Regions from separate parts of the Vibrio sp. 2033 genome, predicted to be linked through region 2. Evidence: predicted binding sites of a transcription regulator. Region 2 holds the regulator's gene; each other region holds the start of a gene.
What was found. Region 2 encodes PurR, which represses purine synthesis genes. Its sites were predicted from a motif close to TNANGNAAACGTTTNCNTNA; they were not measured.
Positions count from the first base shown of each region.

Region 1: the regulator PurR is predicted to act here: its motif matches at 4,171-4,190, upstream of purT (formate-dependent phosphoribosylglycinamide formyltransferase).
Region 3: the regulator PurR is predicted to act here: its motif matches at 3,777-3,796, upstream of R7P74_RS14540 (NupC/NupG family nucleoside CNT transporter).
Region 4: the regulator PurR is predicted to act here: its motif matches at 3,091-3,110, upstream of glyA (serine hydroxymethyltransferase).

Region 1 covers NZ_JAWOVC010000001.1:382,098-389,555, reverse strand. The annotation lists gene R7P74_RS01770 (AEC family transporter) at 1-159, opposite strand, end outside; gene ihfA (integration host factor subunit alpha) at 694-990, shown strand; gene R7P74_RS01760 (phosphoribosylglycinamide formyltransferase) at 1,112-1,891, opposite strand; gene R7P74_RS01755 (thiopurine S-methyltransferase) at 2,207-2,857, shown strand; gene purT (formate-dependent phosphoribosylglycinamide formyltransferase) at 2,930-4,105, opposite strand; gene cdd (cytidine deaminase) at 4,249-5,136, opposite strand; gene R7P74_RS01740 (LrgB family protein) at 5,566-6,243, opposite strand; gene R7P74_RS01735 (CidA/LrgA family protein) at 6,245-6,619, opposite strand; gene sbcB (exodeoxyribonuclease I) at 6,675-7,458, opposite strand, start outside.
Region 2 covers NZ_JAWOVC010000001.1:651,290-658,747, reverse strand. The annotation lists gene glgA (glycogen synthase GlgA) at 1-1,113, shown strand, start outside; gene R7P74_RS02950 (alpha/beta fold hydrolase) at 1,223-2,026, shown strand; gene R7P74_RS02945 (DUF2007 domain-containing protein) at 2,058-2,378, opposite strand; gene R7P74_RS02940 (TVP38/TMEM64 family protein) at 2,399-3,085, opposite strand; gene R7P74_RS02935 (TfoX/Sxy family DNA transformation protein) at 3,200-3,790, opposite strand; cyclic di-GMP riboswitch class I at 3,907-3,996, opposite strand; gene purR (HTH-type transcriptional repressor PurR) at 4,284-5,288, opposite strand; gene torD (molecular chaperone TorD) at 5,756-6,403, opposite strand; gene torR (two-component system response regulator TorR) at 6,670-7,380, shown strand; gene elyC (envelope biogenesis factor ElyC) at 7,453-7,458, opposite strand, start outside.
Region 3 covers NZ_JAWOVC010000010.1:123,370-130,827, forward strand. The annotation lists gene R7P74_RS14515 (DNA polymerase III subunit psi) at 1-361, shown strand, start outside; gene rimI (ribosomal protein S18-alanine N-acetyltransferase) at 374-829, shown strand; gene prfC (peptide chain release factor 3) at 1,115-2,704, shown strand; gene R7P74_RS14530 (DUF5363 family protein) at 2,799-2,996, shown strand; gene R7P74_RS14535 (TatD family hydrolase) at 2,983-3,756, shown strand; gene R7P74_RS14540 (NupC/NupG family nucleoside CNT transporter) at 3,961-5,244, shown strand; gene R7P74_RS14545 (hypothetical protein) at 5,603-5,737, opposite strand; gene deoC (deoxyribose-phosphate aldolase) at 5,828-6,604, shown strand; gene deoA (thymidine phosphorylase) at 6,702-7,458, shown strand, end outside.
Region 4 covers NZ_JAWOVC010000007.1:69,686-77,143, forward strand. The annotation lists gene lipB (lipoyl(octanoyl) transferase LipB) at 1-360, shown strand, start outside; gene lipA (lipoyl synthase) at 357-1,322, shown strand; gene glyA (serine hydroxymethyltransferase) at 1,784-3,034, opposite strand; gene R7P74_RS11650 (YitT family protein) at 3,382-3,984, shown strand; gene R7P74_RS11655 (winged helix-turn-helix domain-containing protein) at 4,075-5,595, shown strand; gene R7P74_RS11660 (hypothetical protein) at 5,727-6,626, shown strand; gene treC (alpha,alpha-phosphotrehalase) at 6,726-7,458, opposite strand, start outside.

The DNA.
Region 1 (7,458 bases), 270 kb from region 2:
CATGCTAACGAGTGACGAAAATACCAGTGCTGGCGTAAAAACCTCAATATTAATGCGGTTTATTGGGCGAAAGTCAGGCTTGATGTAACGACCGACCAAATAGCCAACTCCGACAAGAGCAAAAACAGGGAAAAGAATATTTATGATTTGATTAATCATGGTCGCCTAGAAGCAGTGTAAGAAGCCAATGAGGAAATACACGAACTTCCACATTATCAATCTTTGTATATGGCGTCATCGTTAAACAGCGAGAAGCGTGGGTTTAATCAAGCTTTCTAAGCACAGTTGCAAAGTACAGGTGGTCATACCTTTTAATCTAATTGTTACGTATCGAGTTACATACAAATCACTGAATTTACGACAAGTTCTATGTCAAGTGTCTGTTAAATAACCAATATCTGATATTTTTATTAAATAGTGTTTAATGTTGACATTTAAACTATTTTTAGTTTTATAATCTGGATGTTTTTCCTGATGAAGATGAAACAAAAACAAAAATATCAAATTTCTGGCGTTTAACAATAATTTACGTAGTGCTATTCCTTTTGTTCGCCAAGAAAAAAGTTGGCGAAAATCATAAGCTTGTCATACACTTCCTGATGTAACCCCGATATGTTGTTGAATTGGTAGGGTAAAACTGCTCTGGCGCTACACTAACGTAGCATTGTTTAACATAGCTTTGAGGAAAGTTTTATGGCGCTCACAAAAGCCGAACTGGCAGAAAACCTGTTTGATAAATTAGGATTTAGTAAGCGGGACGCCAAGGAAACGGTGGAAGTGTTCTTTGAAGAGATTCGTAAGGCACTGGAAAGTGGCGAACAGGTAAAACTGTCAGGTTTTGGTAACTTTGATCTTCGTGACAAGAATGAACGACCTGGTCGTAACCCGAAAACTGGTGAAGATATTCCAATTACTGCTCGACGTGTAGTGACTTTTCGCCCGGGTCAGAAGTTAAAAGCTCGTGTAGAAAACCTGAAGAAAGTACAGTAAGCCGAATAAATGGATCACGCTAAGGCGTGGTCTTTTTTTGCGTAAAATTCGTGTGCATACAAATGAAAACCACCGCAATGCGGTGGTTTTTCTGTTTATGAGAGACGCTTAATGATATCGGTTACGCCGCTTCTAGATGCGTTGTTAAGTATGGTTGCCATGCTTGTTGGTACAAGTTCTTAGACTGTGTACGCATGTTGCGAATAGAGGCAAGCTCTATTTCGCTTAGCTCACGTTTTTCCAACATCGCTTGACGTTCTAGTTTCTGGATTTTTTCGTATAGGTCGTGTTCGGGACCGCTTTTTACATCTGCGATTGCTTTCAAGTGCAGTTGAACTTCGGCTACTAGGTTTGTTTTTGGTAAACGAACGAGCAAGTTCAAGTCTCTATATCCTGAAGGGCCAGGTTTTTTGAATCGATTTTTTACTTTCACAATCGTTGTTTCACGCTCTAACGTTTCATAAATGGAGACTAAACTCGCGACGTCTTCAGCTACAATCGTTGCACGTGCTAGGTCAGTAATACGTTCAACTTTCCCATCTAACTCTAAAGCTATCTTTTCTTCTGCTCGTTGTTTGGATTTCACGCCTGCGAAGTATGGCTGAGCGTCATTAAGAAGTGCGGTACTCTTACAGATAGTTTCAAGTTCAAATTGTGCTTGGTGAGCTTTGCTGTAAAGGATGTCGAAGTCAGAATATGGCTGAGTTGGTGTGGTGTCGATTGACTGAATGCCATATAAACCGCTAAGGCTGTGTTTAAAAAGTTTCGAACAAACTTCGTTTTGGCTGGTTGAACGATTTTGTTCGCCACTAGGCGCAGGGGTAATTGGAAGTGCGGCAAATGCCGGTGCACGGCTAAGTACCAAAAGCATCAATGCTGTAGTACGAAGAAATAAGCTCATTCACTCTCCTTAACTTGCTTGTACTTAGAAAATAGGGAACATAAAGGTCGCTAAGTTCGGCAAATCAGGTACTAACTTATAAATGGGGCCATTACGAAAGATTCCAAGGTTTCAGTTTTATCTTGAAGTAGAATCGTGCGTTAGATCACCATTTCTCTTTTCTTTATTCTGATTATCAGATAAAGGCGCGTCTCCTATGAGACCGATTACATCCTATCACCGCAGTATTAACCAAAGATGAACGGCATAGACAAATTGAAAAAAAACGTTAGTCTTACCTCTCAAAATGAAAACAGCCGACAAGTAGAAAGTAAAATGAGAGACCAAGAATTTTGGCATAACAAATGGGCCAGCAATCAGATCGGATTTCACTTGGAAGATGTAAACCCGCTATTACCAGTATATTGGAAACACACTAATCCAAAGCGTGAAGATAAAGTGTTAGTTCCTTTATGTGGAAAGTCAGAAGACTTGATTTGGCTAGCGATGAAGCATGATTCGGTTGAAGGTGTTGAGCTAAGCCATATTGCTGTGCGTGCCTTTTTTGCTGAACATTTTTACACGCCAACGGTAACGCCTCTTAATGGCATGCACGAGCTTTATCAATTTGATGAGCTCTCTATTTATACTGGGGACTTTTTCACTGCACCAGTATCTCAAGCCGATATCATTTATGATCGCGCCGCGTTGGTTGCTTTACCGCAAGATATGCGAGAGGAGTATGTAGGGCGTCTCAAGCAACTGCTGAACCCAGGCGGTCGTATTTTGCTTGTTACACTCAACTATCCTCAAGAAGAGATGGCGGGGCCTCCATTTAGCGTGCCGGTCGAAGAGATAGAGCAGTTATTTTCAGGTTACAAAGTTACTTGTTTGAACGTAGATGAAGCTGACGAGAATCATCCTAAAATTGCGAAAAAAGGCTTAAGTCGCTTCTCTGAAGAAGTGTACTTAATCGAGAGTGAATAGGCTCTCTTCGGTTTGGAACACGAAATAGCGCAGCAATTTGAGCTGCGCTATTTTTGTATGAGTGGTTCGTATTTAATAAATGATATTCACTTTTGAAGCACTTTCAACAGCATCTTGAACGGCTTCTTCGGTGGTTTTTCGTCGCGTAAGGACAACACCTAAACGGCGGCGGCCATCGATTTCTGGCTTACCGAATAGACGAACTTGTGTTTGAGGTTGAGCTAAAGCTTTGCTTAGGTTTTCAAAGCGAATGTTTGTGGAAGTTCCTTGTCCAAGAATAACAGCAGACGCAGATGGGCCATATTGCACAATATTATTAATTGGCATTCCGGTAAACGCGCGCACGTGGAGAGCAAACTCAGACATTTCCTGTGAAATCATTGTAACCATACCCGTATCGTGAGGGCGAGGAGAGACCTCATTGAAAATGACTTTATCGCCTTTAACAAATAGCTCTACACCAAAGATGCCGTAGCCACCGAGCGCGTTTACCACTTTCTCAGCCGTGTATTCAGCTGCTTTTACTGCGTTTATTGACATAGCTTGCGGTTGCCATGATTCGCGGTAGTCGCCATCTTCCTGACGATGACCAATTGGAGCACAGAAATGCACACCGTCAACGGCTCTGATGGTCAATAAAGTGATTTCGTAATCGAAGTCGATAAAACCTTCCACGATAACGCGACCTGCACCCGTACGCCCGCCTTCCTGAGCGTAATCCCATGCTTTTGTAACGTCGTCTTCGGTCTTGATAACACTTTGCCCTTTACCTGAAGAGCTCATCACAGGCTTCACCACGCACGGAATACCCACATGCTCAACCGCGGCTTTGAAGTCTTCAAAGTTATCTGCAAAACGATAAGGTGAAGTCGTCAATTCCAGTTCTTCTGCTGCCAAACGTCGGATACCTTCACGATTCATTGTTAGCCTGGTTGCCTTAGCGGTTGGAACAACATTCAGTCCTTTTTCTTCAAGCTCTACCAGTTTGCCGGTTGCGATGGCTTCAATTTCTGGTACGACGTAAGTAGGTTGTTCCTTCGTAATAACTTCTTCTAAGGCGTTCCCATCTAACATGTCGATAACATAACTACGGTGAGCGACTTGCATCGCTGGAGCATTGGCATAGCGATCACAAGCAATCACTTCTAAACCAAGTCTCTGGCATTCAATGGCGACTTCTTTACCGAGTTCGCCAGAGCCTAAAAGTAATACACGGGTAGCATTTGCGCTAGTTGCAGTGCCAAACATAGTGTTCCCTTACAAAATAGAGTGATGAGACATAAATTGCAGGAGATCATACTGAAGTTTTATGACAAAGCAAACGTTTGCTTTTGGTTTTTAGGTAATAAAAAAGCTCTACATGTTGTAGAGCTTTTTGTTGAATTTGTCGTTTATACGTTGACAAAACTAAGCGGAATATCTGGATTCAACGCTTCCAACGTTGATTGCGTATCGGCTAAGTGACTGATCTTACCTTCAGAGTTTTCTACCAATGCAGCGGCTTTGATGCTGTCAAAGGTTTCACCCGCAAGTAAAACTTGGATTAGCGCAACTTGTAGCGGTGGCAAGCTAGGATTAAACGCTGCATTTTCTGCATAAGCGCCTTGGAATACACGGCCGCTAGTCATCTCTAATGCTAAACCACTCAAGTTGTTGGTGTATGGAGAGTGGCTCATGTTCATCGCTTCAACTGCACTTTGGATGAGTGCGTCTTCATCATCACATGAGAATTGGTGTTTAACTTCTGCCATTAAGCCGGACTCGATACCGAGATCGTTTGGTCCAAAGGCTTCAGGCAGGTATTCATGAAGTGACTTTTCTTCACGTTCTGGGAGCTGGATTTTAAGCTCGTTTGCGGTAGATAACTCATTCATGAACTGGCGGCAGTGACCACATGGGCTGAAGTTGATAGTGATATCCTTAACACCACGTTCGCCTTTCATCCAAGCATGGCTAATCGCAGACTGCTCTGCGTGAACCGTTTGACCCAACTGTACACCAAAGAATTCCATGTTGGCACCGAAGTAAAGGCGACCTGAAAGACCACGAACGATAGCGCCGACATAAAAGTCAGAAAGGGGAGCATAGGAGTACGCTGCGGCAAAAGGAAGTAGCGCAACACGAAGCTCTTTGTCTGATAGACCGGTAGCTGAAAGCAACTGCTCAAATTGTTGAACTGAAAGCGTAGCATCAAAATCATCAGCTTGGATGATAGGAGCAAGTTGTTTGGAAAGTGCTTCTGGAGCGCCTGCTAGCGCCTGTTCAATGCGACTTTTCATGTTGAATCCTTGTTATTGCATGGACAGTTATTCTATGTGAAAGATAGAAATGTTCCGTGCGTTAGATCACGATAAATAATGCAATTGATAATTCTGTTACATAATTAGAGTGAGCTCACACATGTATTCGATTGCACAGGTGTGAAGCGTTATCTCCGTCTCACAATTAACCATATCAGTATATGTTCATATGACCAAGGAGCAGGAGTATGTTACCCACGCGACTTTACCGCTATGCTACTTTATACCCACGTAATCTAGAGCGAGTGGTAGAACCTAGAATGCTAACGCTATGAATGTATATCTCGATCAAGTCCCTTCACGGTATTACTGGGTGAGGTTGATAGATAAGATAGGGTTTTGAAAAGGGTAAGGAAGAAGCGGAAAGGCTACGGCCTGCCGGAAGGAGGGCAGACCGAGAGCGCTTAACTATTGATATAGCCAGACAGCCAAAGCAAAAAAGCTTGGAGCCAAAATAGAAGTTATGATCCCACATAAAACCAATGCGAGTGATGAGAACGCGGCATCTATGGGCTGTTTCTCTGCACAAGTAGCGGTGCCTAAGGCATGAGAGACTGTACCCATTGTCAGACCACGTGCAATCGGGTGTTTAATTCCAATCAAATTGTAAATTGGGTATGCCAAAATTGCGCCCAATAAACCGACAATCAGAACCAAGATCGCTGCAACGGCGGCTTCACCACCGAGGTGACTCGATATTTCCATCGCTATTGGTGTAGTGACGGACTTACCCACTAGACTCGCGATTAAACTGATATCCGCTTTGAAAGCGACTGCGATCAAGGTGGTTGTCATCATCGACATCACACTGCCTACTGTGCAAGCAAAAGTGATGATTCGCCAGTTTGCTTTAATTTGTGGTAGTTGTTCATATAGTGGATAAGCCAGAGCAACTACAGCAGGTTGAAGCAAAAAGCTAATTCCTTCGTTATCCGCATAATACGTTTCAAATGGCACATTTAAGTAAGTAAGCAAAGGAATGAGCACTGCGATACTGATCAGCAAAGGGTTTGCTAGAGGATTGTTCACTTTGATTGCGATTTGGCGAGCGATAAGAAAAACCGCAATGGTAACAACTAACCACATATCAGTGTTTCTCCTGTAGCAAGTAATCCAGCAGCCAAGCGAGGCTGACCAATACAATGAGTGAACCGCCAACCGCGCTAGCGATGATAGGGAGCGCATTGGCGAGTAGTAAATCGAAATGCTGCATTAATCCGACGCTGATAGGAACGAACAATAAGATCATATAGCGTATAAATAGCGTGGCGCCCGGTTTGACCCAGTCGACTTTTACAAGCCCAAGAGTCATGGAGAAAAACAGTACGAGCATACCGATGACACTTCCTGGAACGGAAACGCCAGTGAACTTTTGAATGGTAATTCCGATGCCAAGTGCTCCCATGATGAGGAAGATTGAAATGAGCAGTTGGATCAGTTGTAAGAATCGTTCTTTAATCATTTTGACAGTATATAAACAACAAGCACACCATAAGGTGCGCTTGTATTAGGAGGAGTTAGGAAGCTAAGCTCTCTACATAACGGTACACGGATTTTAATATCGCAATCTTCTTTTCGTCACTTTCATGTTCGTGAACTAAGTTTTCTAAATTCAGCATGTACTCTTCAATTTGGCTTTCAAACACTTCTCGACAGTGTAGTGCCCAGCGTCTTTGTTCTTGCTCGTCTAATGTGCCTGGGAAGTTACGCGCACGATAGCGGAACAATAGAGGTTTAATGCGCTTGTCATCAAATTCAATGTCTAATGCAGCAAGATTATTCGGATCGGTTTCGCGAATGATATCCATAGCTGCGCGATCGGCTGGAGAAAAGAACCCGTCGTAAAGTTGTATATCGACGTCATCACTTTTATCGAATTTGCGCTCGACTGAAAAGAGGCTAATCAGCTTTTCTCTAATTTCAGGATGTTGGCGCAACAAAGCGAGATTGGCGAGACATTGTTGGCGATCAATGCCAATAGACTCTGCATTTTCAGCCGTTAACGTTTTTGCAGGGGCGAGAATAGGGCATTTGTTCAAATGAACTAGTTTAACTGGCACTGGTAGCAATTCACCAAGATCTTCGCGCTTCGTGTAGAGTCTTTCGTGCAGCTCTTCTGCGGATAGCTCAAGAATAGGTTGAGGGTCTTTCGCTAAATCGATGGTGATAACGGCGTTATTATTGGTTGGATGCCAAGCAACAGGCACAATCCAGCTAGTGTACTGGCATTCGCGCCCTAGCATGCCTGAAACGTGCATCAACGGTGTCATGTTGACGATGTCGACTAAATCATTGAGCTTG
Region 2 (7,458 bases):
GCGTTTTTTAGTGCAGCATGTCTCGATATGTTACCCAAGCTCGCCTTTCAACCTAATATCATACACGCGAACGATTGGCACACAGGTCTTGTTCCATTTTTGCTCAAGCACAGGTATGGCAATGATCCGTTTTTTGCTCATACTAAAAGCGTCATTTCAATTCACAATGCGGTCTTTAAAGGCGTATTTAGTTATGAAGATGTGCAGTGTTTGCCAGAGTTTCATTGTAGAAACGTTCCCGATGCTGCGGTGAGTGCAACGCATATTACGATGCTTAAAGCTGGTGTAATGAATGCAGATAAGATAAACGCGGTTAGCCCTACGTACGCAGAGGAACTCAAAACAGAGCTTGGCAGTCATGGAATGGCTTGGGAGTTTCAGCAACGCGCGCAGGACTTAGTTGGTATTTTGAACGGTTGTGATTACAGTGCTTGGAACCCGGAAACGGATACTTACTTGCCAGTTAATTACTGCGCCGACCAGCAAAGTATGTCGCAAGGGAAGAAAGCTTGTAAAAAAGCATTACAACAACGACTAAATTTGCCCGAAAAAAATGTAGCTATGTTCGGTATGGTTTGTCGATTGACCCAGCAGAAAGGCGTTCATTACTTGTTGCCTGCTTTGGCCGATTTTTTGAAGCACGATGTTCAGCTAGTTGTCGTTGGGACCGGAGACCCTATTCTTGCCGCTCAGCTACGAGAGGTTGCCGCGCAGTTTTCTAGCAAATTTGCCTTTGTAGAAGCGTATGACAATGAACTTGCGCATATCGTTGAAGCTGGTTCTGATTTCTTCTTGATGCCTTCTGAGTTTGAACCATGTGGCTTAAACCAAATCTATAGTATGGCTTATGGGACATTACCGATAGTACGCGGTGTTGGTGGCTTAAAGGACAGCGTTAGCGATTATGATGTAAACCCATCTGAAGCAACGGGGTTTGTTTTTTTCGAACCGACACCGCAGGCATTGTTGTTAACGATGCTAAGGGCACTGTTGCTCTACGCTCAAAACGAGCCTGAAGTGAATAAAGTACAGTTGCACGCGATGCAACAAGACTTTTGTTGGCAAAAGGCCGCAGAATCTTATTTGCAGCTTTACCACTCAGCGTTAGTTTGACTTAAAATTGTAACGAAAGGCACCGAATGAGGTGCCTTTATTATCTTGAGTAAGGGGAGTGTGGTAGGATGGCTTTTTACTCAATAGCACGATCTTTTTGATACTCAATATGACCCAGCCGCTACTTTTTCATAAAACCTATTTGCACCCTACTAGTAATGAGTGGGTTGTATTTGTGCACGGTGCTGGTGGTAGCTCTTCTATCTGGTTCAAGCAAATTAAAGCTTACAAGCAACACTTTAACTTATTGCTGATCGATTTAAGAGGTCATGGAAAGTCAAATCAGTTACTTAAAGAGCTCATTGCTAGCCGTTATACCTTTACGGAAGTTACCCAAGATATTTTGAAAGTATTGGACCATTTAAAGATCCAATCCGCTCATTTTGTCGGTATGTCGCTTGGTACTATTATTGTTCGAAACCTTGCTGAATTGTCATCAGAGCGCGTACGTTCGATGGTGCTCGGCGGTGCTGTCACAAGGCTTAACACTCGTTCTCAGATATTGGTGAAATTAGGTAATTTTTGTAAGCATATCCTACCGTACATGTGGCTCTACAAACTGTTCGCTTATATTGTTATGCCTCAAAGAAGCCAACGAGAATCTCGCCACCTTTTTATTCGCGAAGCCAAGAAGCTTTGCCAAAAAGAATTTAAACGTTGGTTTATTCTTGCTGCTGATGTAAATCCGTTAATGAAATATTTTAAAGATCGAGAGTTACCCATTCCGACTCTTTACTTAATGGGCGACAGGGATTACATGTTTATTAAACCTGTCAAAGAAATGGTTGCAGCACATAAGCTCAGCATTCTACGAGAAATCCCGAATTGTGGTCATGTATGCAATGTAGAGCGTCCAGAAGACTTCAATCAACACTCCATCGAGTTTATTAAACAGCAAGCTGTATGTGCTTAAAACTGAGTGTATCCACTGAATAGGAGAGCCGCTATAGCTCTCCTAGTTGATATCCACATTGCCAACATGCACCAAATTGCCCTTCGTTTATTTCATGACATTTTGGGCATTGCCAATCTTGATACTCATGCCTATCGGATTGTTTTCGATATGCTTTTACTATTTCTTCAGCTTTCATCTTTTGTGCAGTGTCAAAAAGCCACACATAAGGATCGGTATCATCACCAAACGGCAGTTCTCCTTTTAAGCCGAAAATACCTTCTCCACGAACTTCACAGTAAATTTGTTCCACTTTAAGCAGCTCACATACAATGTGTGCTTCTGCTGGGTTTTTAGCGATAAATATTTTCATCAAAATACCCACTTCACCAATTACGAGTTTTGCTGACTTGGTGTCGGCCTTACTTTATCCATAACCCATTTAGTGATGATTGGAAATAGTCCCAATAGCGCAAAAGACGCTAATACTGCGGGTGAAACAATGCCCGATAGGCTTTCAATTGTTGCTAATTGAGTACCTGCATTCAGATATACGGCTGTGCCTGGCAGCATACCTATTTGGCTAGTGAGATAAAATCTACCTACAGACATCGGCGTTAAGCCCATCAGTAAGTTGATTAGAAAGAAAGGGAATACAGGGATTAGACGCAAGGAAAATAGATAAAAAGCTCCGTCTTTTTCGACACCTTGATTAATTGCGTTGAGTTTATTTCCGAATTTGTTTTGTACCCAGTCACGCAATAAGTATCGGCTGCTCAAGAAGGCCAGTGTTGCCCCCATAGTGCTAGCGAAAGAAACCAGTAGCAAGCTTGTCCAAAAACCAAATAAGGCTGCACCAAGTAAGGTGACTACTGCCGCTCCTGGGATAGAAAAAGCGGTAATTGCAATGTAGGTAAAAAAGTAAATCGCAGCCGAGAATACAAAATTCTGATCGATGTATGTAGTTAGTGCTTCTTGTTGGGCTTTTGCATTCTCTAAGGTTAAATACTGGCCAAAGTTAATACCTAAAAAGACGATAGCCGCTAGTAGGATGAGACCTAATATCAGTTTCTTATTCATAATTTTGATTCCAATTTGGGATATATGTAATAAGACAGTAGGAAAACCGAAAAAATTTCACAAAAAAACCGCAGATTAGACTGCGGTTTTACAAGATAGTTTTTAGGCCGACTTTTATTGGAGGCCGTTCATCAACTCATCTCGGCGAGCTTGAGGTACCACACTCCAATGAGTGCCGTTGATAGCACCTTCTAGTGCCCATAGCAACTCAATGTTGACGGTTGCAGAGTGCGTATCTCTTATCGCTTTATAGGCGTTAAGCGCACCTTCCTCTTCAAGCTTCTCTACGGATTCGATGCCGGCTTTTTTTAGCATGCGCTCGGTAGCCAGTCGTAAGTTAGGCAAATCTTTCAAACGGTTAGGCTTTGTACTTGCTTGCTGTTCTTTCTCAAGCTTTGCCTTTTTCAATGATTGATTCGCTACTTCGATTAAGCGTTCGCTTGATTCCCATAAATCGCTGGAAATAGCGTAGTACTTTGTAACGACTGGAAAGCCACGTTTTTTATAAACGTAAGGCTTTAGCCCTTGTTTCTCGAAGTCAGATGAAGTTTTTTGGTCTGCTCTGATATGAAGCTGATTGTTTACCACTAGTGCAAACATTGTTTCATCAGCGAATAGTCCGAAGCCACCAAACATTGAGCGCGACTTGATATTACCAAGTGCCTCAAATAGCTTCATAGAGTCTTTGAGTATCGGTTTATCCATGTTTTGTTATCTCGGTGTAATTAATATTACGCCACCAAAAGTCAGGTCCGAGAGAGTAGCAAACATGCGTAAAAACAATGTCATTACAGAGTAAAGTCATTGCTTACACACTTGCCATCGGTAACCCCGCTACCTTCCATATCGTAATATGGTTCAGGCCGGAGGCTTTGCGTCCCACTCTTTCGAATGGTTTGCCCTGTGCGTGACACAATGAGCATACTTCTTATATTGAATTAACATCACGGTTTAGCGTTAAAAGTGTGATTTCGGTTCAATAAAAATGATAGATTGAATGCTCTATTTTGCATATGGAAAGGTGCAAATTGGCCTTTGAAAAGGAGTTCTTAATATATATTACATTTATATAAAACAGGGAGTTAACGTTAGTCAATTGTTATTAGAGTGGTGTGAAGTATTAGAGAATGCTTAATTTTTCCAAAAAAATAAGCGCCCCTGTAGAGCGCTTATTTAACCGTGTTAAATACAGTGAAATTTAGTTCATTTTTTTCACAGTATTTCGAATTACAAGCTCAGGTTGCATTTCGAAAATTCGTTTTTCGTGTTCTTTATCTTTGATACGCTCAAGTAGAATTTCGAATGCATTTTTACCAACACGACGTTTAGGTTGGTGGATAGTCGTTAGCGGTGGAGAGAAGTATTCTGCAAGCTCGATGTTGTCGTAGCCGATCACTGAAATATCTTCAGGAATTTTGATCCCGTTTTGTTGCAAGCGGCTCATTAGGCCGAGAGCCATTGTGTCGTTAAAACAGAATACCGCCGTCGGGCGCTTGTCCATTGCGGTAATTTTATCTGCAACTAATACGGCCGTATCACATTCAAAGTTACCTTCAAGGATCCAGTCTTCATTTACAGCTAGGTTCGCTTCGCTCATTGCGCGACGGAAACCTGCAATGCGCTCTTGGCAAGCAAGCTTTTCAAAATGACCGCTTAGACAAGCGATATCCGTATGACCATTGTCAATCAGATGTTTGGTCGCAATGTAGCCACCTTCTTCTGAGTTATCCATGATTTTGTCTGCTTGCGAGCTCTCTGGGCCCCAATCCATGACCACTTTAGGAATGTCCGCATGACGGTCAAGCATCTCTTTTAGTTCTTCGGTTAAGTCAGAACACATCACTAGGATGCCATCAACGCGCTTTTCAGCCAGCATACGAATGTAATCGCGTTGTTTTTCGTAAATCCCGCCTGTGTTACATAAAATCAGAGTATAGCCTTGGCGGTAACAGTAGCTCTCAACGCCATCAATCACTTCTGAGAAAAATAGGTTAGTTGATTGAGTTACTAACATGCCAATCGTACGAGTTGAGTTGCATTTTAGGCTGCGTGCAACGGCACTTGGCGCGTAATTCAGCTCGTCAACGGCTTTCATTACTTTTTCTTGCGTTGCTTCTGCAACGAAACGCGTTTTATTGATAACGTGCGAAACTGTCGTAGTGGAAACGCCGGCTAAGCGAGCAACGTCTTTTATCGTGGCCATAAATGGTGTCCTGTATCGAGCTACTGAAATATGTCGTATTGGATGTACCTGATGCTCTAATGGTTTCACACCTAGCAATATAAAATTGGCGCTAAGTGTCTCGGCAGCGGTTGATCCAAGTGCGACAAAAGGGTGCGTAGCAGCATCGGTCGATGAATTTTATCTTTTTTCTATCTGATGAGAAATTGCCATCAACCTGTTAAGAAAACACAAAAACCGCTATATTTCAGCGGTTTACATATAAATCATATTTAATCGTTTGCGCTCACATTTTAGCCCTATGTGGACTGACTAGCAATGTTTTCAGCACGAGATTTGTGTATTTGAAGTCACATTTTGACTGCTAAATAACCAAGCGTCTTTGCGCTAAGTTAAGGCAAACGAATATTATACCCAAGTTACTTACAATTGGTCACTTTCGGCATACAGGAAGCCCGATAGGCAGGCTCCCTAAAAATAGGCGGCAATTATTCACCAAGAAGGTAGGCGCTGTCTAGTTTACAAAATGCAACTAATAGTTTCGCGACACTCGAGTAAAATCCAAATTCGTCGAATTGTTTACATTTGTCTGAAAACTGAGGTAACCAAGACATCAATTGTTGCTGGATAAAGTCGTTTTGTTTAACGAAGGCTTCTTCCATGTGTTTTTCTTGTTCAAGCTCGTTTGAGCGGATAATCATGTTCCCGAGAAAGTCGAGCTCAACGGCTAAGTGATCCGCAGGTTCCTTTAGGTTTTCGTCTACTTGAACGCCAAATTCAGCCATCAACTTTTCCATTTCCTCAGCTGGCTTGTCATTCAGTAAACCTGATTCACCAATGTACATGGATGCGTAAGGAAGAGCGCCGTATTTTTCTGTCTTCAAAAACAGTTCACAAAAGTCAGCTGCAAGCTCTAGTTGTGCATCTTCACGATCTTGTAACCGATTCAGCGCATCAACTAGGCTATCAACGGCTGGTTTCAGCGACTCATTTTCACCTAAGCCTGCGAGAAAACTGCGAATTTCAACACTGTGATAGGCTTCCAATTCTTTCTCTGTTAGTTCTTTTGCGAACAAGCTCGAAAACCACCAGTAAATTTCAGCGCGTTTTTCATTAAAAGCTTTCACTTCTTGCATTTTGGGCTCCTGAATGATGCTTCAAGTCATGCATCACAAAGTCAATTAGGGATATCCCCTAAGTGTAATCAATTAAAATGAATAGCAGTAACTATAATTGTTATGTTTTATGGTCAAAAATGACCGTTTATTAATAGCAGTGGGTAAGCTTGTTTTGAATCAATAAAAACGCTAAATCTTGCGTTTTAATGTATCTATGACTAGAAATGTTACTAGTTATGAATAGAATACGTCTTGGATAATAAGAAGACAGAAAAGTGGTGTAAATGAGCTATCACGTATTAGTCGTAGAAGATGATGTTGTAACTCGTAGTAAGCTTGCGGGATATTTCCAAAATGAGGGCTACCAAGTCAGCGAAGCAGAGAGTGGCGCGGAAATGCGTGAAGTTTTGCAAGCGGGCGATGTAGACCTGATCATGCTGGATATTAACCTGCCTGGTGAAGACGGCCTGATGCTTACTCGTGAGTTACGTAGCCAATCGGATATTGGTATCATATTAGTAACAGGACGCACGGATAGCATTGATAAAATCGTAGGCCTAGAAATGGGTGCTGACGATTATGTGACAAAACCTTTTGAACTGAGAGAGCTGTTAGTTCGCGTTAAAAACTTGCTGTGGCGTATTTCAGCAGCGCGCAGTGGCAGCTCGAAAGCGAATGAAACCAGTGAAGAGCACATTGTGCGCTTTGGGGAGTGGACATTCGACATTCAACGTCGCGCACTTAGCCGCAACGGTGAGCCAGTAAAACTAACTAAAGCAGAGTATGAACTTTTGGTGGCATTATCGTCTTACCCTAACCAGGTGTTAAGTCGTGAGCGTATTTTGAACATGATCAGCCATCGAGTGGATGCGCCGAATGACCGCACCATTGATGTTCTTATTCGACGTATGCGCGCAAAAATGGAGTTCGATCCTAAGAACCCACAGATTTTTGTAACGGTACACGGCGAGGGCTATATGTTTGCTGGTGACTAGTTTGAACATAACTCAATCGTAAAAAGAAAAAGGAGAGCTTCGGCTCTCCTTTTTTGTGGCTTCAAGATAATACTAGTT
Region 3 (7,458 bases), on a different contig from region 2:
CAGCACATGGGAGCTGGTACACCCTGAAAGACTGGAAGGCTATCAATCGCCATTATTGGATTTGCAAAGTTCATGTAAACTCCTATTGGTATCGCCAATATGTCCAGAAAACGAGACGGCATTGATGTTTGAGCGCGTATTAAAAAGCATTAAGCTCACGCTTGATGATGCGCTACACCTAGAGCCTGAGCGCTTATCCATGCTGGGTGAACATCAGCTAGAGTGGGTGTGGTTTGCAGGCTGTGAGGCTGATCAAAGCATCAAGGCAAAGCACCTGACCTCGCCACTATTACAAGATATTGATGGTAATAACGAACAGCGCCGCGCATTGTGGCAACAAATCTGTTCGTACTCTTCTTAACGGAGCTAATGCGTGACAATTGAAATTACGCCGATGCGTGCAGAGCACCTCGACCAAGTTTGGCAAATCGAGCAGCAAGCACATTCTCACCCTTGGGCCGAATCTTTGGTTCGTGACTTATCCAGTCGCGGTGCTTGCCATCATGTGATGCTGGAAGGCTCTCAAGTGGTTGGTTACTTCTATGGACAGAATATTGTTGGAGAAGTGACACTATTAAATATTGCAGTAGCGCCTTCTCAACAGGGCAGAGGGCTAGGGCAAAAATTGCTGGACGCGTTTATTGAATACTGTGAACAAGCCAAAGCAGAGAGTGCTTGGTTAGAAGTGCGTGAAAGTAATCACCCAGCTATCCATATTTATGAGCAAGCAGGTTTTAATGAAGTGGACCGTCGTTACAACTATTACCCAGCTAAATCGGGAAATGGTAAGGAAGACGCCATTATCATGAGTTACTTATTTTTGAGTTAGTTTTAGGCCGTTACTAATTACCTCATCAACACTTATGCTTTAAATGCGTATCCGGATTCGAGGCTTTTGAATATGTAATAATAATTTTTTGAATTTTTACATCTCTTTGTGTGGAGCTGGCTTTCCCTTGTTAGTTGCAGGTAAAGGCTGGTGAGCCGAGTAAATTCAGTTCATGTCTTTCCAGTTTGCTAGCACAGCGATAATAAGCGAGAATACCGCACAATATCGAATAGTAGATATGCTTGCCTATTTTGTGAGCATGAAAGTAATTTAGAAGATTAACTAATGTCAAATCCCCTTTTTTTAGGCGAAGTGTCTAAGCGCAGAACGTTCGCTATTATTTCTCACCCGGATGCGGGTAAAACCACCATTACTGAAAAAGTACTGTTATTCGGAAACGCGATCCAAAAAGCAGGTACGGTTAAAGGTCGTGGTAACGCACAGCACGCAAAATCAGACTGGATGGAAATGGAAAAGGAACGTGGTATCTCGGTTACTACTTCTGTAATGCAGTTCCCTTACAACGATTGTCTGGTAAACCTACTTGATACGCCTGGACACGAAGACTTCTCGGAAGATACTTACCGTACTCTAACGGCAGTTGACTCATGTCTGATGGTTATCGATGCAGCGAAAGGTGTTGAGGACCGTACTCGTAAACTAATGGAAGTTACACGTCTACGTGACACGCCAATCGTAACCTTCATGAACAAACTTGACCGTGACGTTCGTGATCCAATGGAAGTATTGGATGAAGTAGAAAACGAATTGGGCATGATGTGTGCGCCAATCACATGGCCAATCGGCTGTGGTAAAGAGTTTAAAGGTGTTTACCACATTCACCGTGATGAAACGATTTTATACGAATCAGGTCACGGTCATGAGATTCAAGAAGTTCGAATCATCAAAGGTCTCGATAACCCAGAGCTTGATGAAAAAGTTGGTGCAGGCCTTGCGGAAAGTGTTCGAGAAGAGCTTGAGCTTGTCATGGGTGCTTGCCCTGAGTTTGATTTGGAAATGTTCTTAACAGGTGACCTGACGCCAGTTTACTTCGGTACTGCATTAGGTAACTTTGGTGTGGATCATATGCTAGACGGTCTAACTGAATGGGCTCCAGCGCCGAAAACTCGTCAAGCGGTTGAACGTGAAGTTGAAGCGACCGAAGAGAAGTTCTCTGGTTTCGTATTTAAGATCCAAGCGAATATGGACCCAAAACACCGCGACCGTATCGCATTCATGCGTATTGTATCGGGCACTTACACGCAAGGTATGAAGATGAACCACGTTCGTCTTGGCAAGCAAGTGAGTATCTCTGATGCAGTAACCTTTATGGCTGGTGACCGTGCACGTGCAGAACACGCTTACGCCGGTGACATCATTGGTCTACACAACCACGGCACTATTCAGATTGGTGATACCTTTACGCAAGGTGAATCACTGAAGTTCTCTGGTATTCCAAACTTCGCTCCGGAACTATTCCGTCGTATTCGCCTGAAAGATCCATTAAAGCAGAAGCAGCTTCTCAAAGGTTTGGTTCAGCTATCAGAAGAAGGTGCGGTACAGGTATTCCGTCCTCTACAGAACAACGATCTGATCGTTGGTGCCGTTGGTGTACTTCAGTTCGATGTTGTTGTGGCTCGTTTGAAATCTGAGTATAACGTTGAAGCGATTTATGAAGGCATTAACGTTGCAACTGCTCGTTGGGTTGAGTGTGGTGATGCGAAGAAACTGGATGAGTTCCAACGCAAGAATCAAGCGAACTTAGCATTGGATGGTGGTGATAACCTAACGTATATCGCTCCAACAATGGTTAACTTAAACTTGGCGAAAGAGCGTTTCCCTGACGTTGATTTCCGTGCGACGCGTGAGCACTAATTTGCGCGGTTAGGGTAAGCCTTAACGCAAACTAGATTTTAAAACGCCCTTGGCTATAAACTTAGCCAAGGGCGTTTTTATATAAGGATAAGATATGAATTGGTTTAAACGTGGGCTAAAGCGTTACGACAACTGGTGTAAAGAGATGGGGTTAACTCCCGATCAGAAACGCAGTTGTGTCCCATATCGAAAAGACCCAGCCCATCAAACTGAAGAGAAGAGTGAAGCCCAACCATCCTCTGATTTTCTGCCCGCAGATACAGATAAAAAGCGTCAAGATGAAGCTCTTTGATACGCACTGCCACTTTGATTTTGATGTGTTTCAAGATGACTTTGCACATCAACTTGAGCTTGCTCAAACGCAAGGCGTCGCAAGAATTTTGATTCCTTCCGTCGGTCCGCAAAACTGGGCTCGTATTCAAACTTTGGCAGAGCAACATGCCAATTTGTATTATGCGCTCGGCTTTCATCCGTATTTTCTTGAAGATAACGTTGAGCAGCACCTTACAGAGCTAGAAGGCTATCTAAATCAAAAAGGGCAGCAGTGCGTGGCAATAGGAGAGTGTGGTTTAGATTTTGCCATTGATGTTGATCCACAGTTGCAAGAAAAGATACTTGAAGTTCAATTTGAGCTGGCTAGACGCTTCGAACTCCCAGTTATTTTACATAGCCGAAAAGCGCACAATCGCCTCATTCAAATGGTGAAAGCGGCGAATCTCCCTAGAGGTGGTGTGCTACACGCTTTTTCTGGGAGTTATCAGCAAGCCATGGAGTGGGTCAAATTAGGTTTTTTTATCGGTGTAGGAGGAACGATTACCTACCCAAGAGCCAAGAAAACACGCGACGCAATTCAAAAATTACCACTCGAAAACCTAGTAATCGAAACAGACGCACCAGATATGCCTATACTTGGATATCAAGGGGAGTCAAATCACCCAGCCAAACTCATTCACGTCTTTAATGAGCTCGTAGAGTTGCATAACGGCCGAAAGCAATCGATTGCCTCTCAGCTGTGGAAAAATAGCAATTTTGCTTTCTCGATATGTGAATAAAATCTAAAGATGTGGTTTGAAATCGAAAACGTTTTCCTGCTTATTGTGAATTAACTCACAAAGCTGGTTGAATCAATCATGAATCTTATAGGAAAGTGTGAGGCTGGCATTACTTTAATTGATTCTGCATGAGTATAATTGCCCCCGCTTTATAGCTCCATTTTGTAACACGCCAATAAATAACTTATAAGGAAGTCATAAACTATGAGCCTGTTTATGAGCCTAATCGGTATGGTAGTGCTTCTTGCGATTGCAGTGGCATTTTCTAACAACCGAAAAGCTATCAACTTTAGAACTGTGGGTGGCGCATTCGCTATCCAATTCGCATTAGGTGCATTTGTTCTGTATGTACCTTGGGGCCGTGATCTACTAAACGGTTTCTCTTCAGGTGTTTCTAACGTTATCAACTACGGTAACGATGGTTCATCATTCCTGTTCGGTGGTCTTGTTTCTGACAAGATGTTCGAAGTATTCGGCGGCGGCGGTTTCATCTTCGCATTCCGTGTTCTTCCTACACTGATCTTCTTCTCTGCACTGATTTCAGTTCTTTACTACATTGGCGTTATGCAATGGGTTATCAAGATTCTTGGTGGCGCACTACAAAAAGCGCTAGGCACTTCGCGTGCGGAATCAATGTCAGCGGCAGCTAACATCTTCGTAGGTCAAACTGAGGCACCTCTAGTTGTTCGTCCATTCGTTCCAAAAATGACTCAATCAGAGCTATTCGCGGTAATGTGTGGTGGTCTAGCTTCTGTTGCTGGTGGTGTACTAGCTGGTTACGCATCTATGGGTGTTCCACTAGAGTACCTAGTTGCGGCATCATTCATGGCAGCACCAGGTGGTCTACTGTTCGCTAAAATTCTTCACCCTGAGACTGACCAGCCTCACGAAAGTATCGAAGAAGCGATGGACGGCGGTGACGACAAACCAGTTAACGTAATCGACGCAGCTGCGGGCGGTGCGGCTTCTGGTCTACAACTTGCGCTTAACGTAGGTGCAATGCTAATCGCATTCGTTGGTCTAATCGCGCTAATCAACGGTATGCTAGGTGGCATCGGTGGTTGGTTCGGCATGCCAGAACTAACACTAGAGCTAATCCTAGGTTACGCGTTCTCTCCACTAGCATTCCTAATCGGTGTTCCATGGGCAGAAGCTGTAACAGCTGGTTCATTCATCGGTCAGAAAATCGTAGTGAACGAATTCGTTGCTTACTTGAACTTCACACCATACCTAGGTGAAAACGCTCAAGTAATCGCGGCAACTGGTGAAGTAATGTCTGAGAAGACAACAGCTATCATCTCATTCGCACTATGTGGTTTCGCGAACCTTTCTTCTATCGCGATTCTACTTGGTGGTCTAGGTAGCCTTGCACCAAACCGTCGTAGTGACATCGCTCGCATGGGTGTTAAAGCAGTTCTTGCAGGTACGTTGTCTAACCTTATGGCAGCGACAATTGCAGGCTTCTGCTTAAGCCTTGCAGCACTATAATTAGAATCGGTTCTTAATATATAGACGCCGTTTTACATCATGCCCTGTAGCAAGAGATTGCTGCGGGGCATTTTTCGTTTTTCGGGCTCCAAAATTTCATCGGGTGTTTGCCTTAGTCGAGGTATTACGCAGTCAATGGAATAGGGGCTAGGAAATTTTGAGATACAAACCGTTTGCGCTCTATTTGGTGCTACAGTTTTGCGGTGAAACTCTATAATGTATTAATCACAGGATAGTGGTTAAGCTTGATTCTTAATCACGTAATGAATATTACATAATCGATGGGCAAATGAATTGCCCTGCAATATCAGATCTAATAGGCGTTTTGCTTTGTGATGTGATATTAAAGACACCGCAATCATAGATTGTTGTGCCATAGGCCAAACTGGTACTGTGCGGTGACAAGGATAGCAATTGGCATATGATAAATTTTCGCTGTATATGCCGAGTCTTCAGGGAACCAAGTCCGTTCATTAATAGACTGTTTAGCCATTTACTCACATTGTCTCGACTTGTTGATTATAGTTAAAGACGTGATGTAAGGCTGAGTAGTGAATTTTTTGAATATTGATCGGAGATAGAAATGAGCGATTTAAAAGCAGCAGCGCTACGTGCACTTAAACTTATGGACCTAACTACGTTGAATGACGATGACACTGATGCAAAAGTGATCTCACTATGTCATGATGCGAAAACAGCAGTAGGCAACACAGCTGCAATTTGTATTTACCCTCGCTTTATTCCTATTGCTAAGAAGACACTTCGTGAGCAAGGTACGCCAGAGGTTCGTATTGCAACAGTAACGAACTTCCCACATGGTAACGACGACATTGAAATCGCAGTTGCTGAAACAAAAGCGGCGGTTGCTTACGGTGCAGACGAAGTTGACGTAGTTTTTCCTTACCGCGCGCTAATGGCGGGTGATGAGAAAGTAGGCTTCGAACTAGTTAAGCAATGTAAAGAAGCTTGTGGTGACATTCTTCTTAAAGTGATCATCGAAACAGGTGAACTAAAAGAAGAAGCACTAATCAAGAAAGCATCTCAAATCTGTATTGAAGCAGGTGCTGACTTCATTAAAACTTCAACTGGTAAAGTGCCAGTAAACGCAACACCAGAATACGCTCGCATGATGCTTGAAGTTATTCGCGACATGGGTGTTGCAGAAACTGTTGGTTTCAAACCAGCAGGTGGTGTGCGCACTGCTGAAGACGCAGCAGCATACCTAGCAATGGCTGACGAAATCCTAGGTGACAACTGGGTTGATGCTCGTCACTACCGTTTTGGTGCGTCTAGCCTGCTAACCAACCTACTAAATACATTAGAAGTATCGGACGACGTCGCTGATCCAACAGCGTACTAATTCCAATAATACGTCTGAACGGTAGCACCTAAACGGGTGCTACCAAACCTCTTCTATCCTACTACAACCATGGCTCAAAAGAGCTTGGGAGGCACTAATGTATTTACCACAAGAAATCATTCGTAAAAAACGTGACGGCGAAGTCCTAACCGCCGACGAAATCAACTTCTTTATTCAAGGCGTAGCGAACAACACGGTATCTGAAGGTCAGATTGCGGCGTTTGCTATGACGATTTTCTTTAATGAAATGACCATGGATGAGCGCATCGCCTTAACGTGTGCAATGCGTGATTCGGGCATGGTTATCGACTGGAGCCACATGAACTTCGGTGGTCCAATTGTCGACAAACACTCAACCGGTGGTGTGGGTGACGTAACTTCTTTAATGCTTGGCCCAATGGTGGCAGCGTGTGGCGGTTTCGTACCTATGATCTCTGGCCGCGGTCTTGGTCATACAGGCGGTACGCTGGATAAACTTGAATCTATCCCTGGTTACAACATTACGCCGAGCAACGATGTTTTTGGTCAAGTAACCAAAGACGCTGGTGTGGCGATCATCGGTCAAACTGGTGACCTTGCTCCTGCGGATAAGCGTGTTTACGCGACTCGTGATATTACCGCAACGGTAGACAATATCTCCCTGATTACGGCGTCGATCCTTTCTAAGAAACTGGCGGCGGGTCTGGAATCGCTAGTGATGGACGTAAAAGTGGGTTCAGGTGCATTTATGCCAACTTACGAAGCGTCTGAAGAGCTAGCAAAATCAATCGTTGCGGTAGCAAACGGTGCTGGCACTAAAACTACGGCAATTCTTACGGACATGAACCAAGTATTGGCGTCTTCAGCGGGTAACG
Region 4 (7,458 bases), on a different contig from region 2:
ACCACAATCGAGAACCTCGTGATCAACACGCTAAAAGCATACAATATTGACTCAGCCGCACGACCTGACGCACCAGGTGTCTACGTTGCCGGTAAGAAAATATGCTCTCTCGGTTTACGCATTCGTAAAGGATGCTCGTTTCATGGTTTAGCCTTGAACGTAAATATGGATTTAACACCGTTTCTGCGTATTAACCCTTGTGGTTATGAAGGTATGGAAATGGTTCAGGTCAGCCAATTTGGCGGCCCAGACAATGTAGAAGCCGTAGAAAAACAATTAATAGAAGAACTCGTTACTTTGCTCGATTATGAGCAAGTAGAATTCAGCACAGAAGCACCTTCTCAAGGTAATAAAGCATGAGCAAACCAATCCAGATGGAAAAAGGCGTTAAATATCGTGACGCCGATAAAATGGCATTGATTCCCGTAAAGAACATGCCTACAGAGCAGAAAGAAGTGCTACGTAAGCCTGATTGGATGAAGATCAAGCTACCAGCCGACAGCCAACGAATTCAAGACATCAAAGCGGCGATGCGTAAGAATAAACTTCACTCCGTATGTGAAGAAGCATCTTGCCCGAACCTAGCGGAATGTTTTAACCACGGTACAGCAACCTTCATGATCTTAGGTGCTATTTGTACTCGTCGTTGTCCTTTCTGTGACGTTGCTCATGGCCGCCCATTACCACCGGAAGCAGAAGAGCCTCAAAAACTGGCGAAAACCATTGCCGATATGAAGCTGAAATACGTAGTAATCACTTCTGTTGACCGTGACGATCTGCGTGACGGCGGTGCACAACACTTTGCCGATTGTAACCGCGAGATCCGTGCGTTAAACCCGCATATTAAGATTGAAACACTGGTTCCTGACTTCCGTGGTCGCATGGATGTAGCGCTTGATCTAATGAAAGACAATCCGCCAGATGTCTTCAACCACAACTTAGAAACCGCGCCACGTCTTTACCGTAAAGCTCGCCCAGGTGCGAACTACAAATGGTCACTTGAGCTCCTTAAGAAGTTCAAAGAGCAGCATCCAGATGTACCGACCAAGTCTGGTTTGATGATGGGCCTTGGTGAAACCAAAGAAGAAATCATCGAAGTACTGAAAGATCTACGCGCACACGGCGTAACGATGCTGACTCTAGGCCAGTATTTAGCGCCAAGCCGTCACCACTTGCCAGTAGAACGTTACGTTCCACCATCAGAGTTTGACGAGCTAAAAGAAGTTGCACTAGAACTTGGCTTCACGCATGCAGCGTGTGGTCCATTTGTGCGCTCTTCTTACCATGCCGATATGCAAGCTCAAGGTATCGAGATTAAATAAGCTCTCGCTTGTTTTGAAAAGCTTGTTTTGAAGAGAAAAGGTTGGCTCAGTGCCAACCTTTTTTGTATCTGGCAAATGATGATAAAAAGCCATTCTACCACCGTCATTCTGAACAGCGAGGTACGAACGTGATTCAGAATCTGTTTTCAGAATACTGAGGATTTTTAGGGAAACTCTGAGTAAAAGAGTGTGCCTCAACAAGATTCCTGATCTCGCCTCGGCTCGTCGGAATGACGTGGTTTGGGTATATTGAAAAGGGACAGTGTTGGTAGCCATCCCCTTATCACACTCTCTCGCTATATCTCATTCCAAACGCCAGACAAACAAAAAGGCCCTCAAATGAGGACCTTTAGTATATCAATGTTCAAAATAGACGAGTCGAGTTCTAGGAGAACACACGGAGTTTGCGCGAGCAAATGAGTATGTTCGACACCGAAGTCGACTCATTCTATGAAGAACAGTTAGGCATAAACCGGTAGACGCTTACAAATTTCTAGCACTTTCTGTTTTGTCGCTTCGATAACTTCTTCGTTGCCGATGTTATCTAGAACGTCACACATCCAGTTTGCTAGCTCTTTTGCATCTTCTTCAGTGAAGCCACGGCGAGTGATCGCTGGCGTACCTACACGAATACCAGACGTTACGAATGGGCTGCGTGGGTCATTTGGTACTGAGTTCTTGTTTACAGTGATGTTTGCTGCACCTAGTGCCGCGTCTGCGTCTTTACCAGTGATATCTTTGTCGATTAGGTCAACAAGGAACAAGTGGTTTTCTGTACCGTTAGATACGATTTTGTAGCCACGCTCTTGGAACTGACCAACCATTGCTTTTGCGTTTTTCACTACGCGAGCTTGATAAGCTTTGAACTCTGGCTCCATCGCTTCTTTGAACGCTACTGCTTTACCAGCGATAACGTGCATTAGAGGGCCACCTTGACCACCAGGGAACACTGCTGAGTTCAATTTCTTGTACATATCTTCGCCAGCATTTGACAAGATAAGACCACCGCGAGGACCTGCTAGTGTTTTGTGCGTCGTTGTTGTTACCACGTGAGCATGCGGTACTGGTGTTGGGTATTCACCGGCAGCGATAAGACCAGCTACGTGCGCCATATCAACAAATAAGTAAGCACCTGCTTTGTCAGCGATTTCACGCATGCGTTTCCAATCAACGATTTGCGAGTAAGCAGAGAAACCACCGATGATCATCTTAGGTTTGTGTTCAAGTGCTAGCTGTTCCATCTCGTCGTAGTTGATTTGACCAGCTTCATCGATACCGTAAGGGATAACGTTGTAGTGCTTACCAGAGAAGTTTACTGGTGAACCGTGAGTTAGGTGACCACCGTGCGCTAGGCTCATGCCTAAAACTGTATCGCCAGGGTTAAGAAGCGCCATGTAAACTGCGCTGTTTGCTTGAGAACCTGAGTGAGGCTGTACGTTAGCGTACTCACAACCAAATAGTTGGCATGCACGCTCAATTGCTAGTGCTTCAGCTTTATCTACGTACTCACAACCGCCGTAGTAACGCTTACCTGGGTAGCCTTCAGCGTATTTGTTCGTTAGCTGAGAACCTTGCGCTTCCATTACACGTGGGCTTGTGTAGTTTTCAGAAGCGATAAGTTCAATGTGTTCTTCCTGGCGAAGAGTTTCTTCCTGGATAGCTGCGAACAGTTCCGCATCGTAATCTGCGATGTTCATATCACGCTTAAGCATCTGTATCTCCTGACTCAGATTAGTACTGAAAGTTGCAAAAAAACTGTTGAATGACCCGACGCAAACGTTTTCGTCACCCTAATGGCGCGCATTCTACATAATTTGATTTAGGTCATAAAGAGAAATTTACAATTTTTCTCATGCAGTTTTTTCATGATGACAAGCAATGTTTATCATGCCAGCATTGCAATCGCATAACGACAATCTATTGCCTGTCAAATTTGTGCTTTACACCCTGTAAAACAGCAATTACATAGGTTTACCGTAAATTTTACCCTCTAGCTACCGAAAAGATCATCTTTTTACTACTATGCACGCCTTATTTATCACAAATGACTGCAACATTGATGGAAAAACACTCATTAAAAGAAGACTGGATAGCGATTCTCACGGGTACCTTTTTAGTAGCTCAAGGCGTTTTCTTTCTCCAATCCGCGAACCTTCTAACGGGAGGCACGACTGGATTGGCTCTGCTTATTAGCCAATTTACACCTTTTACCTTTGGTGTGCTGTACTTTTTAGCAAACAGTCCTTTTTACTTACTAGCATGGAAACGCTTCGGCCGTCATTTCGCCATTAATAGTGCCATTTCTGGCGCGTTGGTTTCTATCTTTGCCGATCATCTTTATTTGCTAATCTCGCTCGAATCGGTAAATGAAGTTTATTGCGCCGTCGCAGGCGGGCTTTTAATGGGGCTCGGTATGCTGATCCTATTCCGACATCGCTCCAGCTTAGGTGGCTTTAACGTGCTGTGTTTGTTTATCCAAGACAAATTTGGCATTTCAGTTGGCAAAAGCCAAATGGCAATCGATGCATGTATCCTGTTTGCTTCATTCTTCTTTGTCACACCAGAAGTGATTGGCCTTTCAATTTTGGGGGCGTTTGCACTCAATCTCGTGTTAGCGATGAACCACAAACCGCACCGCTATTCCGTGACCTACGGTTCATAATTTTTTGATAATGATTGAAGCGCGATTTATAAGATTTCGCGCTCCAATCGCTATATAATACTTCGCGATTTCCAAATAGATCGGTACGGTATGCGCGACTTTCTGCAACAAGCTAAACAGACTCACAGTTGTATTGCGATTGGAGAGCTGATCTATAACCCGAAGACACAGACCCTTCATCAAGATGCTATCGCGATTGATCTTGAACCTCGCACCATTGAATTAGTAGAACTGCTGTTAACAAGCGTTGGCCACCCACTCTCTGCTGACACCATTATTGAAACCATTTGGCAGAGCAAGTTCATCTCTAAGAATGTGCTCACGAACCGCATTAGCACCTTACGTGCCCTGCTACAGCAGTACTTACCCGAATACGATGCCGCTAAGCTTTTAGTCACTTACCCCCGCAAAGGCTACTTTCTTAACCCTGCCAATATTCGTTTAGTGCCACCAGCGAAAAACCATCGGCGCGTTATCTCAACCCAGGTGGCGAGTAATAAGAACTTCAAGCTGATTTTCGCTTACAGCTTATGTGCCATACTTGCGGTATGTAGCATGACGCTCGCAAGCTTGTTATGGCAACGCCAAGAAATCTCAACACAACAAACGCGTCATCAACTACTGATTCCCAAAGTCGAGCTACTACTCAACCGTGTCGATTCAATCGGCTCTCAGGCGCGAAAATACCGCATACTGGTCAAAGCCATCTTGCTGCAACAACAGGTCGAATATCCATACACCGACATCGCCAACCAAGATGCTCCCAGTTACTTTCTTGATCCTATCGGTCATACGCCATATTTCCCTGGCGCACGAAACATGCAGACCAGCGACTACGAGCTCAATATCGAGTTAAAAGACGGCACAAAACAGGGCATCTTGAAAGCGCAGATGAACCTTATTTATCCTGCGACGGGCAAGTTGGCGTTTCGCAATGAGTACACACTGCGTTTATCTGACTTACAATCGGATATTTTCCAAATGCACTCGGATGTCGCGCAATACTTCAATCTGCCTGCACCTTCGGCAAGTTCGTGGCAGCTTTCGAATATTCACAAAAAAATGTTATTCGAGAATGCCTTTTCTAGCCAACCTCTCAGACAATCTGATGAGTTTGCGGCTATAACAACGGCAAGACATCTCGCCTTATACGAGCACGAACATCAAAAGCTGGAAGCATATTTAACTCAAGTACAATCGTCGTTTGATGTTTTGCCAGATGAGCTGGGCCTCTGGTTAGGTCTATTGCATTTCAAATTAGGTAACTTAGACAGGGCAAAAGCCCTGTTAACGACACCAGATGGCGACTCACGTATCCAAAACGCACTGATTTATACCTTTGTGTCTCACATTGCTTATAAGCAGAACAAACTTGAACAGTTCCGTCTCAACTACATGGAATCACTGGTGGCGCTGCTGCGCGTTTTACCTTCCGAAACCTTGTTTGAGCGTCTTTCTCAATCTGAATCAAAAGAGACTTGCCTCCAACCATGGAAAACGTTGCATGTTAGTGTGACCGATCAAGAAATCATAAGCCGATGGAAAGCGCTCATTAACGAGTATTGCACTAATGTGGCCAACGAAATAACTCCAAATAAAACAAAGACCTAAATATAAAATTAAGCTTTCATTAACCCCTGTTATCTTTTGTTTTTTGCCCTTTTTCTCTCACTGAACTTAGCATGCTCGCATTCAAGCAACGGCCCAACATGAAGCGGCCTTATCAATCAGGAATGTAAACCATGCTAAACAAAATGACGCTTATCGCAGCAGCAACTCTGGCTCTTTACGGCTGTGGCGGAGGTTCGTCTTCTGGCAGTGCGAATCCAAACAAAGTGCCTCAAGAAAGTTTCGACGTCTCGATTCACAACTCCATTTTCGCTCCTGTACCAAACACACAATTGAGCTATTCGTTTAGCTTGGATGGCCAACCAGAAGGCGACATGAAACTGAGCTTCCAAGCGATGGATAGCGAGCAAATATTGGCAGCATTGGCACAAATCCCAAACAGCGAGGCAATGGTCCAGTTGGTTAATGACTTGATGAACTACGGCGCCGAACAGTTCTACTATTCAGACGAGCAGTACAACGACGACGAAGAGAGCAATACGCTTTACTTTGCAGGATCAGATGGTGCACTCCATGAAATCACTGACGCTTATTTCATTGGTCATCAGTTTATTGCCATGCTTATACACAGCGGTCCGATTTTCCGCCTAAACGGTGACGACGTAAAAGAGAAAAGCCCGAATATTGACATCGGTGAAGAAACTATGTCTCTGCAAACCACTCTTACAGGCTACTCAGTTCACAACCTACTAGACCGTTTTGAAGAGCATGAGTGGGTACAAAACCTTCCTATGACAGCATCTTGCCAAGTGGTTTGGCAACAGCAAATCCGAGAAACTGGCGTGCGTAAAGCGTTCTCGATCTCAGGCAAGAAAATTGAAGCGGCATACCTGATGGAAGAGAACATCTACAACCTAAACTGTGATGATATGGACTCAATGGAGTTCGCCACTTCGGCAGAACGTTGGTTTAATCCAAGCTTAGGTCTGATAGAACAAATTGAACTGCTGAAAGTACAACAAGTACAAATCAACGAAGAGAAAGTGCAGCTAACAGCGATTGAAACAAAATAAGCTCGCATTTTTTATAGATATCTCAATAAAAGAAGGCTTTGGGGAGCACACCAAAGCCTTCATCTCGAACATCAATCTTAGGGGTGATGACACCCGAGTTTATTCTTCTATCAATAAAATACGAGTTTCGTAAGGTCGTAACACTTGATGGTTTGACGCGACTGCGATCGCTGAGTTTTGATAGTTAGATAGCAAGTTTTTCGCCTTACTCATATCAAAACGTTTTGGCAGAACGCATTCCACCTCTTCAGCGTAGTAGTTATTGATACACAGCAGCGTTTGCTTATCGTTCTGACGAGCGTAAGCGAAAATACGTTTGTGCTCTGGCAGCAGGTCCTCGTAACGACCATCGGTGATCACTGGAACCTGTTTACGCAGTTCAATCAGACGCTTGTAAAAGTAGAACACCGAGTTTAAATCGGCAACCGCAGCTTCAGCATTGATTTCAGAGTAATTCTGCGCCACTTCAAGCCAAGGCTTGCCCTCAGTAAAGCCCGCGTGTTTTGCACTGTTCCATTGCATTGGTGTACGTGAATTATCACGCGACTTTTGCGCCAAGATCGCCATCATGTCGTCATGAGATACACCATCACGGTTGACCATGATGTCGTACATGTTAGTACTTTCAACATCACGATATTGGCTGATTTCGGTATAATCCGGGTTGGTCATGCCGATCTCTTCCCCCTGGTAAACATAAGGTGTGCCTTGCATCATGTGCACTGATGCCGCAAGCATCTTGGCAGATTCAACACGGTATTGCTCGTCGTTACCTAATCGGCTCACAACGCGTGGCTGGTCGTGGTTACACCAGAACAGCGCCCCCCACCCT